2 regions of the Paenibacillus sp. IHB B 3415 genome follow, and region 1 is predicted to be linked to the other one. Evidence: riboswitches for the same ligand, from Rfam matches in the RefSeq annotation. Region 1 holds a riboswitch; the other holds the start of a gene.
The links. A riboswitch is a leader RNA that binds a small molecule or an ion and turns the genes downstream of it on or off. The one in region 1 is predicted to bind cyclic di-GMP.
Positions count from the first base shown of each region.

Region 2: linked by a shared signal. The riboswitch ahead of QW71_RS18575 (thiamine pyrophosphate-binding protein) and the one ahead of QW71_RS24030 (flagellar assembly protein A) in region 1 are both predicted to bind cyclic di-GMP.

Region 1 covers NZ_JUEI01000059.1:87,399-95,082, reverse strand. Annotated here, with positions in the region: gene QW71_RS24045 (ABC transporter ATP-binding protein) at 1-782, opposite strand, end outside; gene QW71_RS24040 (aromatic acid exporter family protein) at 1,077-2,177, shown strand; gene QW71_RS24035 (hypothetical protein) at 2,214-2,603, opposite strand; cyclic di-GMP riboswitch class I at 2,982-3,075, shown strand; gene QW71_RS24030 (flagellar assembly protein A) at 3,178-4,803, shown strand; gene QW71_RS24025 (DMT family transporter) at 4,893-5,810, opposite strand; gene QW71_RS24020 (LysR family transcriptional regulator) at 5,907-6,842, shown strand; gene QW71_RS24015 (aldo/keto reductase) at 6,848-7,684, shown strand, end outside.
Region 2 covers NZ_JUEI01000041.1:55,227-62,910, reverse strand. Annotated here, with positions in the region: gene serA (phosphoglycerate dehydrogenase) at 1-817, shown strand, start outside; gene QW71_RS18590 (SDR family NAD(P)-dependent oxidoreductase) at 946-1,797, opposite strand; gene QW71_RS18585 (YafY family protein) at 2,014-2,973, shown strand; gene QW71_RS18580 (methyl-accepting chemotaxis protein) at 3,097-4,347, shown strand; cyclic di-GMP riboswitch class I at 4,852-4,948, shown strand; gene QW71_RS18575 (thiamine pyrophosphate-binding protein) at 5,097-6,710, shown strand; gene QW71_RS18570 (carboxymuconolactone decarboxylase family protein) at 6,762-7,124, shown strand; gene QW71_RS18565 (hypothetical protein) at 7,325-7,675, shown strand.

The DNA of each region.
Region 1 (7,684 bases):
AACTCAACCACATAGTCCTCAATCATTACGCCCGGTACAATATTCGACTCGCCGATGAAATCCGCCACGAACCGGTTGATCGGTTCATCATAGATATCATTAGGCGTACCGCTCTGCTCAATCTTTCCGCCGTTCATGACGAAGATCCAGTCGGACATTGCCAGCGCTTCTTCCTGGTCATGGGTAACGAAAATGAAGGTGATGCCCAGCCGCTGCTGCATTTCCCGCAGAATATACTGCATCTCCGTGCGCAGCTTAAGGTCCAGTGCCGATAACGGCTCGTCCAGCAGCAGAACCTGCGGCTCGTTGACAATCGCGCGTGCAATTGCGACCCGCTGTCTTTGTCCTCCGGACATTTCATTAATGGCCCGCTGGTCATAGCCGACCAGGTTGACGAAGCGCAGCGCTTCCTGCACCTTTTGATTAATAACATCCTTCTTAAGCTTCTTAATCCGCAGTCCGAAAGCCACATTCTCGAATACGTTCAGGTGCGGAAACAGCGCATAGTCCTGGAATACCGTATTGACCTGCCGCTCGTTGGCGGGAATGTGGTTGATGATTTTACCGTTCAGATAAATAGAACCTTCAGTCGGCTCGGCGAAGCCGGCGATGAGTCGCAGAATGGTCGTTTTCCCGCAGCCCGAGGGGCCCAGCAGAGTATAGAATTTACCGCGTTCAATTTCGAAGCTCACGCCTTTTAATACAGCCTCTTCGTCGTCATATTGCTTAATAACCTGATCAAATGAAATAATAGTGCCTTCCGGGGTAGCTATAGCTAACAACCTCCCTTAACTTATGTAGTACAACCTATTTTACCCGCTTCTTGCGGGAGACAATCCAGAAACAGCATGCTCAGCGCGGATAAGCGACAATTCCTCCCCATGTCGGGCAGACTTCAATATATATAGCATATAGGAATAATCCTATATATGCGATAGCTTACATTATTAAATGCATTGCAGAAACTTAACAAGTTCGTAAAAAATGGACCCGGCGGGGCCTGTTTTGAGGTGCTATAATGAAAACGGCTGAAAAACATAAAATTTTTCTTACATTTGCGAAAGAAGATGACTACCATGAACGAGGGGTTACAAGACCGCCTTGAGAAGTTCGGATTATCCCTTTATATGATACGTGTTACCCTTGCTGCATCACTATCCTGGCTCGCGGTACACAGCCTGTATGGCGACCGTTATCTGTACTTTGCGCCGCTGGCGGCGATTCTTATCACCCAGAGCAGCGTCAAAGCCTCCCTCGAAAAAGGGGTGTACCGGCTGCTCGGTATTGTGCTAGGCGGAATCGCCAGTCTGGTTGTGGGCCGCTTCTTCGATGTTGGTGCGCTCTCGATCCTGCTGATGCTGCTGCTCGGCATAGGCGTAGCCACCGCCTGCCGGATTAATATCCAGGCCGTTTCACAGGTTGGCGTCACTTCCGTCCTGGCGCTCACCTTCTATCATGATGGGTACATCGTCTGGAGAGTCGCCGAAACCTTAATCGGTGTACTGATTGCCTTAATCATAAATATGATTATCGTTCCGCCCAAGGGGTTCGTCAAGGTCAAAGACTTGGCACTGAGGGGCAGCCTGACACTGTCCGATGCCTTAACCGGCCTGACGTCCGGCGGACGGGATGCTACGCAGGCGCTGACCGCGCTTAAGCTTTCCGGTGAACTGCTGGGCAAGAGCAAGCAGCTGCAGAAGGAGCTTCACTTCACGCTCTCCCATTACCAGTGCCGCAAAGAGCTCGGTACGCTGTCACAGGCAACCTCCCATCTCAGCAGGGTGCATTCCTACGTCAAAGGAATTTCCGAAGAGCTCTCGCTGCTCCCTGCCCATTATGCCGCAGCCGACTGGATGACAGAGGTCGTGACGGCAACTGCAGACTGCATTGCCTTATATGGAACCCGGACGCTGTCGGATGCGGAATGCGGGCGTTCGCTCCCCGAGAGCCTGCGCCGCGCCCGTGATGTGCAGCTGGCCTGGTTCTCTGAGCTGCAGGGCCAATGCCCGCTCGCCGCATTCCGTGATCTTGGCGCGGTGTTCTCGCATCTGAACCGGATTCTTGAAGAGATCGAACGTGCCGATTATGCGGCAATCTCAGCCGCAGCACAGCCCGCCAAGGCTGCACCGGCGCGCGCTATACGATTCATACAAAAGGGACTCTCCCATAAGCTATAAGCTTGGGAGCGTCCCTTTTTTTCTGTGCGGTTAAGCCTATTCAGCTTTAGAATACATCCTCATGATCTGTTCCCGTAATAACACTATGCCAAGTGCTGATCTCCTGCTCGAACTGCTCCGCCTTCTCACTGTACCGGGCCAGCGTGTCAATGCCCAGCGGCAAATGTACCGGAGGATGGTCACTGCCTGCCTACATTCCAGCAGATAACCGTTATCCGGCTGGCCCGATTTCTCATATTCAACGGCGATGGACTTGGGCAGCAGCACCATTTGATTCTCCTGCACCACATGCACAAGCCCCGCATAACGGATCGTATAATTCCCTTTCGGCACGAACAGCAGCATATGATGCTCCAGGAATAAAGTGCCCTGTGAGCTCTGACTATGGGCACAGGATTCAATGACCGACAAGTCATTGAATTTCAATTCACTTCCACTCTGCCCTCTCGGTTCAACTGGAATTTACACGCATTGATTTTTAGCGGATTATTGGCAGTCATAGGGCTGAAACATATCATTGTTTGTACAATAATTCAATTAGCAGCACGGGTTGAGCAACAACGGCTTTGTCAGAAGGGGTCCTCCCATAAGCTGTAAGCGCTGGGAAACCAGTTTTTCAGGCAACTTAGAGCTGCACATTTTAAGATTATTGATAAATTGGCAGAATACAGTTGAAAAATAGCTCCTTAAGTACTAGAATTAAGCTTGTTTGCAGAAGTTCCTGCAGCGCAGGAACCAGTTATGACCTTTTTTGTCGATTACAGTCGATTGAAATCGCCTCATGCTGAGTGTATATCATTGATCTATTTCTAAAGGCAAACTTCCTGAAAGGGTAGGACGCAAAGCAATGGGCCTAAGAATGCAGAGACTCCGCGTTTATGGTCGCCAGGCTGCCAATAGAGACCACGTAAGCCATCAGTCACCGGGTGATCCCTCAGGCTTTATGATGCTCTTTTCTGTACGAATGCCATTGATTATACGAAAAAGCGAGGTTAAGCTAATGCCGCAGCAATTCATCGAACCAACCCGATATGATTTCGTGGAATCCTTGATGCTTGAACGTACCGGATTCCTGGATTCTTTCTCTGTGGAGGGCCAGACTTCCGGCGGGATGAATGGAGATAAGGATGGAATCATCCTTGTGCAGAATAATCAGATCTTCATTACTCCCCCGCTCTCTGGCGGCAAGCCCGCCCGGATCTCTGCTGTTCATCCTGTAGTGCTGAAGATCAACTGGAAGACCGTTACAGAGCCTATTGAGGTTACCTCAGCGGATCATATTACCTGGGAAATTTGCGAGAAGCCACAGTATCAGATTACAGTTTCACCTGACAAGCTCAAAGTGCATTTCACCTTGTACCGTGCAGAGAAGTACGCCTGGAATCTGGTCAATTGTCCGGCTTCCTTCGAAGCCGCAGTCCGGGCCGAGCCTAACCGGGCGATGCTGCTGTCCACGCTCACCATAGAACAGATTCTCTCTTCGCTGGATAACCGCTCCATTCTGCGGAATCTGAATATCCCGGCCCTATACGCCGAACTGAACAACCCTACATATCTCCCTGTCTGTATCGCAGAAGGGAGAGCCCCGCTGCCCGGCAAGAAATCAAGGCTGCAGCTATCCCTACCGGAGCATACGCTCACAGGCAATGGAATGCTCCGGGAGGGGCGAACTGCGGAAGCTGCAGATTCCTTAGATTATCTCCGGTTTCCGGGAGCCCCCTTCGCCAGAGAGGGAGAGGTCTTTGCCCGCAAGTTGCCGCCCGAAGAGGGATTTCCCGGATTTGACGTAGAAGGAGGCATCTTGCCTCCACCTCCACCGCAGGATATTTATTTCGCAGCCGGAGACAATGCACGGCTGCTTCCAAACGGGGAGATCGCGGCTCTGCGTACGGGCAGACCCCGCATCTGCGGAGACTCCGGCAGCGTCACAACCTGCGATTTCCCGGCCCTATGCCTCATCACCAAGGAAATGGCGGCAACGGCCCGTGAGATTATGTTTGCAGGTGACATCGTTGTACCCTCAGATATTGAAGGCCCTATGTGTATTGAGGCGTTAGGGAATGTGTATGTCTACGGCAACGTCTGCCAATCTACAATTACGGCTACCGGCAGTATCTATATAAGCGGTCAAGTAACCGGCTGCAGCCTGCACACCGGACTTGCCGGGGTACACCAGCACCGCCTGCACCGCTTCTCCAGTCTGCTGCTGACTGAAGTTGGCGGACTGCGGGAAGCCGCCCGGCTGCTGGCCAAGAATGTAGAATCCCGCCAGCAATCCGTGAAATACGGTCTGGTGGTTATGCTGCTGCTGGAGGATAAGTACAGCCATATAGAGTGTCTGATCAGCGATCTTAAATCCGCACTGCTGTGCATGGAAGGGGCTTCCCAGCCCGGTACGGATCAGCTCAAGCAGATGCTGGAGGTTTTTACCCATCCGGGGCAGTTCACCGAGTTTATCACTGACAGTGTTCTGAACAGCTTCTCCCGGCTGCTGCGTAATCTGTGTGAAGACATTGAACTGCTCCAGGAGGAGCATGTCCTCATTAATATCGCCCGTTCCCATAACAGTATCCTGGAGTCCGGCGGAGAACTGATCCTGCGGGACGCGGACGCAGAAACGGTCTAAGCCTGCTGTAATGTAACCCCTGACAAGTAAAAACGGCTGCCCCTCTTCTGAGGGAGCAGCTGCCCCTCTTCTGAGGGAGCAGCCGTTGTTTATTCCTTGCCCAGACCGGGTACCGGGGTCTGCAGGACACTCCCGGCATTCCGGCCCAGCCTGACATTCACCAGAATAATGCTGCTTACAATCAGCAGCATACCGATGACCAGATTCACCGTAATCTGTTCATGCAATAAGACTACACTGGAGCCGATGGAAATCAGCGGAATCAGAAAGGTGAACGAGCCTACCTTGCCGGCCTCTCCTTCATTGATCAGCTTGAAGTATACCATCCAGCCCAGCGCAATCACGAAGACCGCGATGAACAGTGTATTTAATATAAAAGTACTACTCCAGGTAATATCCGCCCAGCTCTCTGAAGCTGAGCCGGCCGCCAGCAGGATCACCCCGCCGATCATAATCTGCATCGCGGTCATCCACAGCATATCTACTCTGGCTGCGTTACGTTTGGTGTAGACCGTAGCCAGCGCCCAGCTGAGTGCACTGGCCAAGGCCAGCAGGACGCCTATAGGCGAGATACTTCCGGTTAATCCCCCAAGGCTTAACGAGGCTACCCCGAGGAAGCCGATTACGAGGCCGGCGATTTTAAGCCCGTACATCCGCTCGCCCAGCCAGATCCAGGCAAAGATTCCGAGCAGCACCGGCTGCAGGAATACAATGGCCGAGAAGAGGCCGGACGGTACATACTGCAGGCCAATCGTCTGGAAGCCATAGTAGAAGACGATACTGAGGAAGGCTGACACCAGATAGACGGGCCAGAGCTGCCGCAAATTCAGCTGCTTCCGCTTCGGCAGAGCCGCGATGATTAGTATAATACCGGCAATGACCGTTCGGATTCCGGCGAACAGCAAGGGCGGGGCATACGTTAAGGCAATTTTGGAGAGCGGCCAGTTGATGCCCCAGACAATAACCAGGAACACTAATAAGCCAATAGTTTGCTTCCGCTTCTGCATGAGTTCACCTCTTGTTCTGATTTCTTCCCAAATGATACAATAGATCCAGTCATAATTGAAATGAATTATTATCATGAGGGGCATACCAGATTAGATATGAATAACACTCAAATTCGCCTATTTGTCTTAATCGCTGAAAGCCGCAGCTTCACCAAGGCGGGTCTTGAGCTGAATATGACCCAGCCCGCAGTCAGCCGGGCCATCTCCGCACTCGAAGCCGAGCTGGACGTGAAGCTGCTGCTGCGCGACCGGCGCAGCGGATTGATGCTGACGGATATCGGCAAGCGGATTCTGGTTATCTGCCGCGGAATCCTCAGCGGCCTCGATAAGATTGATCAGGAGATTGCCGCCGAGAAAGGCCTGGAGAAGGGCCTCATCCGCATCGGCGCCTTTCCGGTTGCCGCTGCCTATTTTGTCCCGAAGATTATCAGTGCCATCACTGCCAAATACCCCGGAATTGAGATCAGATTGTATGAAGGTTCGGTCGCCGAGGTGAAGGACTGGCTGGCATCACGGTTCATTGACGCAGGCCTGATGATACCACCGGTCGAAGAATTCGCCTCCCTGCCGCTGTTCCGGGAGAAGCTCTACGCCGTATTGCCCGGGGATCACGAGCTTCGGCACAAGCAGATCATTTGTGTGAAGGATCTGGAAGCTCAGCCTATGCTGCTCTGCCGGTCGGGCTACGAGCCTCCGGTTGTGGACTTATTTCACCGGGCCAGAAGCAGGCTGAATGTGAAATACGAGGTCAACAGTTACATTACCGCACTGAATATGATCAAGGAGGGGCTCGCCGTCGGCGTGATGTCCCAGCTCTCTCTCTTGTCGCTGCCGCCGAATGTCGTGGTCCGGGAGCTTGCGCCTGATGCTTACCGCGATATTCATATCGCCGTCCATTCCCTGGAGGAGACTTCTATTGCCGTACAATTATTTATTGATACTGCACTGCAGCTGTTCTCCGGCAATGAAGCTGCTCCGCCGTCTCTGGCCGCAGCCGGCCTAATTAACGTTAATGATAAGGATAAGGAGTGATCATGATGCATTATAAGCGTCTCGGAAATAGCGGCCTGCAGGTATCTGCGCTGGGTCTTGGAACCAACTCGTTCGGTAAACGGGCCGATCAGGAGACATCGATCCGCATTATTCATGCCGCCATGGATCAGGGAATCAACTTCATCGATACCGCCAACATCTATGTCGGCTCCGAGTCGGAGAGGATTATTGGACTCGCGCTTGAGGGCAGACGCCATGCTGCCGTTCTGGCTACCAAAGCCGGCCTTCCAAAGCATGACGGGCCAGACGGCAGCGGCTCTTCCCGCCGCCATCTGATGCAGGAGCTGGAAGGCAGCCTGCGGCGGCTGAAGACGGATCATGTAGATTTGTATCAGATTCACACCTTCGATCCCTACACCCCGCTGGAGGAGACGCTGCGCACCCTCGATGATATGATCTCTGCGGGCAAAGTGCGTTATATCGGGGCCTCCAATTATGCTGCCTGGGAGCTGATGAAGGCGCTGGGCATCAGCGAAGCGCGCAACTGGGCCAAATATGTCTCGATCCAGTGCAGCTATTCGCTTGCCGACCGCACACCTGAAGCAGAGCTGCTTCCGCTGTGTCTGGATCAGGGACTCGGCATCATCCCGTACTTCCCGCTGGCCGGCGGCATTCTCACCGGCAAATATACCGGCAGTGCCCCTGCCGGTTCCAGAGCGGAAACCGATCCTAATTTCCGCCGCTTTCTTACCCCCGGACGCATCTCGCTCGGGGAGCAGGTTAGCAGTATAGCGGAAGAGCTGGATACTTCACCGGCGGCGCTGTCTCTGGCCTGGCTGATGAGCAGGCCGGCCGTCTCCACGGTGATTGTCGGTGCCACC
Region 2 (7,684 bases), on a different contig from region 1:
GAAAGAGCCGCCGGAAGCGGATCACCCGTTCCTCTCGCATCCGAAGATTATCGTGACTCCGCATTTGGGTGCTTCTACTGTTGAAGCCCAGGAGAATGTTGCGATCGATGTATCGGAGCAAGTGCTGCATATTCTGCGCAACGAACCGTTCATTAACGCCGTGAACATCCCTCCGGTTGCTCCTAGTGTAATGAACAAGCTCCAGCCTTACTTCACCCTCGGCGAGAAGCTCGGCAGCTTCGTGACTCAGATTACGGATGGAGCGATCCGCGAGATTCATGTGGAATATGCCGGTGACCTCTCCGACGTGGATACGCAGCCGCTGACCCGCTATATTGTCAAAGGCGTGCTCTCCCGCCATTTTGCCGGGGATGTTAACATCGTCAACTCCATGCACCTGGCAAAGACGCGTGATGTTAACGTAGTAGTGACCAAGGCTTCCAAGACCAAGGGCTTCACTAACCTTATTACTGTTACACTCAAGGCTGAGCATGACGAAGAACGCCTGGTTGCCGGAACCCTGCTGCAAGGCTATGGCGAACGGATTGTGCAGGTTAACAAGTTCCCGGTAGATATCGCTCCGGAAGGTCATCAGATCGTCATTTCCCATAACGATAAGCCGGGTATCATCGGACTCGTCGGTACACTGCTCGGCCAGAACGACGTCAACATCGCCTCCATGCAGGTTGGCCGTAAAATTGTCGGCGGAGCTGCGATTATGCTGCTGACTGCTGACAAGGCTGTTCCGCAGGATGTACTGGTCAAGCTCGCCGGATTGCCGGAGATCAATACTGCGGAAGAGATCACTCTGCTGTAACTGAAGAACGCGGGCTTATATTCTTGGAATACCTGAGTTCAATATAAGCGCACCAAAAAACACTCTTGAGGAATGCCGGCCCGTGCCGGCATTTCAAAAGAGTGTTTTTGCATCCTCCGGCTTACGGGCTACTCCGGAATGTTAAATACCGGGACCCGCCGCCCGTCTGTGTCTGTATACCCATATTTCTCCGCCAGACTCCCCACCTGCTGGGGTCTGCCTGTCAGCTGCATCACCTCAGGATCAGCAGCGAGCGCCACGGCAGCCCGGCCGATGTACGCTGTAGACTCACTGGCCTGCAGCTCCTCTACCTCCTGCCAGTGCTCTTCATCCGTCTTCATGCTCTCCAGCACCAGTTCTGTACGCATCCAGCCAGGCGATAAGGGAATCACAGCGATCCCATCCGCAGCCAGCTCAAGGGACAATCCGTAGGCCATGCGCACAAGCGCATTTTTGGACAGATCATAATAGAAGTTCCCTACATATTTATACTGGTCCCAGAAGGTGGTATGAATGATTAGCTTCCCGGTTCCAGCACCTGCACCTTCACTGCGCAACAGCGGAATAGCATAATAGTTAGTCATGAGCTGCGCCCTGACTCCGGCATTAAACATATGGTCCCAATGAGCGGCCGGGAGCTCCCAGAAGGGCTTGTTCTCAATCGGAAGATTATTGCCTCCCCAGACATTATTGACCAGAATATCAAGCTTGCCCTGCTCCGCGGCAATCTGCCGGATCACAGCTTCCGTCTCCGCGTCATTGGTGTGGTCACAGCGGATATACGCGCCTTCTCCGCCGAAGCTGTGAATCTCACTGAGTACACCGGCAAGTGTCCGTTCGCCCCCTTCCTGCATTGAACCGGCGTTTCTTCCCGTAAAATACACATACGCTCCTGCCCGGGCCAGCTCCAGGGCAATGCCTCTGCCCGCTCCCCTGCTCCCGCCTGTAACTAATGCAACTTTCCCCTGTAAATCTGTCATTATATCCGCTCCTCTCAGCTTTCATCAGATGATCATGAAGTTATCTAGAAGCTATCTTGCACCAACCGGCTCTCTTTATTAATATTAACTCTTATATATGACATCAACTGACATATATATATGATAAACTTAAAATATGTTCTGCTTAAGCGGAAACGGCTTTGCCGTTCTTGAATAATCGGGAAAAATTTCATTATAACCAGGAGGCCTTCATCCATGAGAGCAGACCGTTTATTATCCATTCTGCTGCTGCTGCAAAGCCGCGGTAAAATAAGCTCCCGCGAGCTGGCACAAACGCTGGAGGTTTCCGAACGGACCATCTTCCGGGATATGGAGTCACTGAGCATCTCCGGCATTCCCGTGCTGGCAGAACGCGGCCGTGAGGGAGGCTGGAGGCTGGCTGAGGGTTACCGGACCTCCCTGACAGGTATGAACCCCAAAGAGATTGGTGCACTGCTGCTGCCGGCAGACCCGGCAATTCTGCAGGCACTGGGGATTCAGGAGGAGTTCTCTTCCGCTGTCCGTAAGCTGCAGGCTGCTGGTGCAAGACAGCCCGCTGCTGCCTTCAGTCTTCTTAATGAGCGTATTCATATTGATGGCGCGGGCTGGCATCCGTCGGGTGAAACCTATCCCAGTCTAACTGCATTACAGGAGGCTATATGGGAAGACCGTAAAGTGAAAATCAGTTACATGCGCGGGGAGGAGAGATCAGAGCGGCTGATTTCACCCTTTGGACTCGTAGCTAAACGTGGTGTCTGGTATACCGTGGCCGAAACAGGCGGTGAAATGCGGACCTACCGGGTATCCAGAATAAGTAGTGCTGAAGTCACGGATGAATATTTTAGCAGACCTCAAGATTTCAATCTGGCGCAATACTGGGAAGCTTCTACCATGGCATTCAAATCTGCATTGCCCCGCTATCCTGCCAAGCTGCTCGTGAAGGACAATATAATGAAGGATCTTAAACAAGAACGTTATGTTTCCGTACTATTCCAGGAGCATTCAGCCTCACCCGGCTGGCACTCAGTCGAAGCCGAATTCAATACGCCGGAGTCTGCCTGCCGGATCATCTTATCCCTAAGCCCGGGCATTAGAGTTACCGCTCCGGCGGAGCTTGCAGACAATGTTGCCGCCACTCTGCGGGAAGCGGCTGCATTATATGAAGACAATGTGTAAACATACTTTTTTGGAGCAGCCCGGAAAGAAGTTTTATGTCAGTTCTTACAATAGACCGATTACGCTTTAATCCCCTATAATATTACAATGCACAATATTTATTTCTAGGGGGAACTATAGTCTATGGACTGGATGAACAAGCTGCCGTTAAAACAAAGAATCGTTGCCGGATGTTACCTGGTTGCCGCTTTATTCGCTGTCCCTGTGTTAATTACGCTCATTGCAATGGGAAAGGTGATTATCGGTATTATTCTAATTGCGGTATTGGCTGCACTGACCTACCCGCTTGCGCGCTTCATTGAGAGAACGCTTACATCTTCATTTGAGGATATCTCCAATGTGACGCATACGATCGCCAAAGGCGACTTCACCAGCCGTGCAGACGAGAACGGATCAATGGGCGACATCAGCCGCTCCTTCAACACTATGATCGATAAATTGAAGAAGATCTTAACCGACGTTTCACAGCTTACCCGCCAGGTTATGGATGCCAGCCGGGGTATTGAGGACAAGAACCAGAACCTGAAGATCGTAATGGCACAAGTAGCCTCCTCTTCCAACGAACTTGCCCTGGGTGCGAATGAAATCTCGGTGGATATTGCCGACATGACGGAATCGATCAAAGATATCGAAACCAAAGTCTCCAATTATACGAACTCTACCAAGGAAATGAATAAACGCTCTACCCATACGCTGGAGCTGGTTGAAAAGGGACGCCAGTCCGTGGACACTCAAGCCGAAGGCATGCGGAAGAATATCCAGGCTACACAAAAAGTAGCAGATACGATCGAAGCGCTCTCACAGAATGCCCGCGGAATTACCATGATTACCAAGACCATCACGGAAATTGCCGAACAGACCAATCTTTTGTCGCTTAACGCCTCGATTGAAGCTGCACGCGCAGGCGAGCACGGACGCGGTTTCGCAGTTGTAGCCCAGGAGGTGCGCAAGCTTGCCGAAGAATCAACCGCCTCCACCAAGGAAGTATTCGGGCTGGTCCGCAGCATCGAGGCCGATATCAAGCAGGCTATCGATAACATCGCTATTAATGAAGAGGTTGTTCAGGTGCAGAACGAGATGATTACGGAAACCGCACATATTTTCGCGCAGATCGTACATAGTGTCCAATACATAACCGAGCAGATCTCCTCCTTCTCCGCAGAGAGTGATCTGATGCTGGAGAGTGCGCTCAAGATCTCCGGGGCGATCGAGAATATCTCGGCTATTACCCAGGAGACGGCAGCAGGTACCGAGGAGGTATCCGCAGCGATGAACGAACAAATTCATGCCCTGCAGTCCGTAGCGGAAGAGACCGAGAAAATGACACAATCTGTCTTCCAGCTGCAAAAAACAATCCATATTTTCAAATTCTAGCAGCAGCCCAAAGAGACCTTTTCCGCAGAGCAGTCTGCGGGAATGGTCTCTTTTTGGCATGAAAAAAGAAGATTGTAATGTAATATTCACAAAGTGTTAAAATAGTGCATAACCCTAAAAAAACGCCTTTGCACTTCTTTACTGCTAATTCTTTATTACTAATAAACTAACATTATTTTAAATTTCAATTACCCATTTCTTAAGACCTATTCCCGGGTTCTCCCAGCCTATAATTCTAATACATATGAATGGTTTCATGAGGTTCCTCTAATGTTATGAGGCTTATGGCTTATGCTGATTAAATTCTGCTCTTTTTCTGCATTTGCATTATAAGACTTTGGTCTTCCAGACGCATCCATTTTCAAAAGTTTGAATATCTAATATTTCATCTCCTATTACATCTGAATATTCGCCAAATTTCGCGTTTTGCTGCAAAGGGCTTATTGACAAAAGGCGAGCGAGGAATATATTGTAAAGGAAAATTATCCTTCGCTGTATTGATAACAACATATGAGGCAAAATTCACCGAAAGGGAATGACGCAAAGCCATGGATCTACAGTCTCACTTATCCGGTGAGATCATGACAGCCAGGTTGCTGAAAAACTATGAACGTCCGGGAATCCGCGTTCAGTAATAGTGATTCGTGCAACAGGCCTGTGCTCCTATTTCGAGTACAGGTTTTCTATTGCTAGCATACAATCAAAAAACAACTTGTGGGGTGGATGTTCTGAAGACAGTTGCAGATTATATGGCGGAAGCATTACGCGATCTTGGGGTAACACATTCTTTTGGTATTATTGGCAAGTCCATTTGTCCTATAGCTCTCAAACTTGTTGACTGTGGCATTGAGTTTATTCCCGGCCGGCATGAGTCCAGCTCCGGCTTCGCAGCAGGCGGCTATGCACTGAAAACAGGCAGTCTCGGGGTAGCCTTCGGCACCTCCGGTCCAGGCGGAACGAACCTGCTAACCGCAGCAGCACACGCCAAAGCCAACAATCTCCCGGTGCTCTTCATTACCGGTCATCAATCCATTAAAGAGCTGGGGATTCCCCAGTGTCAGGATTCCACATCCTATCTCGCCGATTTGGCGGACATGTTCAGACCGGCCACTCTTTTCAGCAAGCTAGTTGAACGCGGCGACCATTTCGGTACGATTTTCAATCATGCCCTGTCTATCGCCCTTGGTGACAAGAAAGGACCTGTTCATTTATGTATTCCGTTTGATGTTCAGACCGAGCGCCTTGAAGAATGCCGGATTGTCCTTCCGCAGCGGGAAAGGCTCGTCAGCTACGCCAACTACGAACGGGTCATTTCAGCGATCAATGCTTCCAGCAGACCTCTGATCATTGCGGGTAAAGGGGTTAACCGCTCCGGTGCGCACAAGGAACTGGTTCAATTGGCCGAGACCTTCAACATACCTGTAGTAACCTCTCCCGGTGGTAAAGGAGCCATTGCTGCGGATCACCCGCTCTATCACGGTCCTGTGGGCGTTGGCGGATGTACGCACGGGGATGAGATGTTGAACAACAGTGATCTGTTTATCGTGCTTGGTTCGCGTCTGAGCGATATGACCATATGCAATCTTAAGAGGGAGAATCATCCGGAACAGCTGATCCAGTTTGATGTGGATCCAACCTTTGTCGGTAAAATATTGACTTCCCGTACCCTTTCCGTCGGCGGCGATTTGCGTGACAACTTGGAGCTGTATCTCAGCAAGATTGATCCGTCCACCATAACCAGACGTGAAATAGAGATCTCCAATCACTATACTGAAGAACTGCCTGTGCTGTCCAAGCTCTCGCTGGCTTCGGTAATGAGCACGATGAGCGATTTGATTCCATACAACAGCAGCGTGTTTGTTGATGACGGCAGCCACGGCTTCAATGCGGTCAAATGGTTCAACGTGAAGAAACCGGGGAGCTTTGTATTTGATGCCTACTTCGCCTGCATGGGGAATTCAATCGGCATGGCCATCGGTGCCAAGGCTGCTTCGCCGGAAGAGACGGTCTTCTGCATTACCGGTGACGGCTGTTTCATGATGCTCGGAACTGAAATTAACACAGCGGTTTGCAAGAATATCCCGGTTATTTTCATTGTTGTGAACAATATGCAGCTGGATATGGCACTTAAGGGTATGGAAAAAACAACCGGCCGTATCGATGGAACGCTTTTCGAAGTCCCTCTGGATGCAGTGAAGTTTGCTGAGTCCCTGGGAGCCACCGGCTTCCGCGCGGAGACGCAAGAGGAGTTTGCGTCTGCAATCAGCCAAGCAGTTGAACTTAACCGCGTAGCCGTTATTGAGCTGTTGACCGACCGTGACGAAGTGCCTCCTACGGCCCACCGTACACTGGATCTCAACTAGGCTGTATCTTACAGATTCTCTAACTTACTATCAGGAGGCAAACAAGTGAATATGAACGTAGACAGCGGACTGGATCATTTCACCAATCTTTCCGGGGACTATGGGGCCAAAGCCCTAGCTCCTATTAAAGAGCATTTTCCCGAATTAGCCGAGTATATCATGGGCAATGCATACGGTGATATTTTTCAGCGGACCACCATCGGTTCTGACTGGAAAGAAATTGCTGTCATCTCTTCTTTGATCACCATGGGACAATTTGAGCAGTTGGGTGTTCACTATGTAATGGCGCTCCGCGTGGGGATGACCGTAGATCAAATCAAAGGTATCCTGCTACACCTGACACCTTGTATCGGCGCACCCAGAGTAATCTCGGCGTTCAATGTTCTGCTGGAGACGCTGGAAGAAATTCGTTAATTAATAGCATAATATTACATCATTCGACTTTTGTATTGCGTATTTAAGAAAGTTCTGGTTATAATGAAGGCAAAATATCCCAAAACCAAGTTTACTTTGTCGAATTTAGTCGTAGGAACGTAGTTTTTCGGGATATTAACATGATGAATCATCAGGTCACTCTGAATAATCATGCAATTAAAATTATGGGAGAGATGAACATGGGACAATTTATTTTGAAGACGGACACTGCGAAGAAAGTAATTAACATCGATCTGGAAGGAACCTTCTCGAACGAGGACGGTCTTAAATCGATACAAGCCTATCAGCAGACCATCAATCCGATCAACCCGTCCGAATATGCACTGGATATCGATTGCCGCAAGCTTAATGTAACCGCTCCTGATGTTGTGCCGTTGCTCGAAGGCTGCTTCATCATGTTCAAGGCAGACGGTTTCCAAAAAGTGAGCCTTACCCTTGAGAATAACCCTATTCTCAAAATGCAGCTGGCGCGTCTGGGCCGCAAAGCAGGACTCGAAAACCTGGAAATCACATCCACGGTACAAGCTTAAGTTAACTTA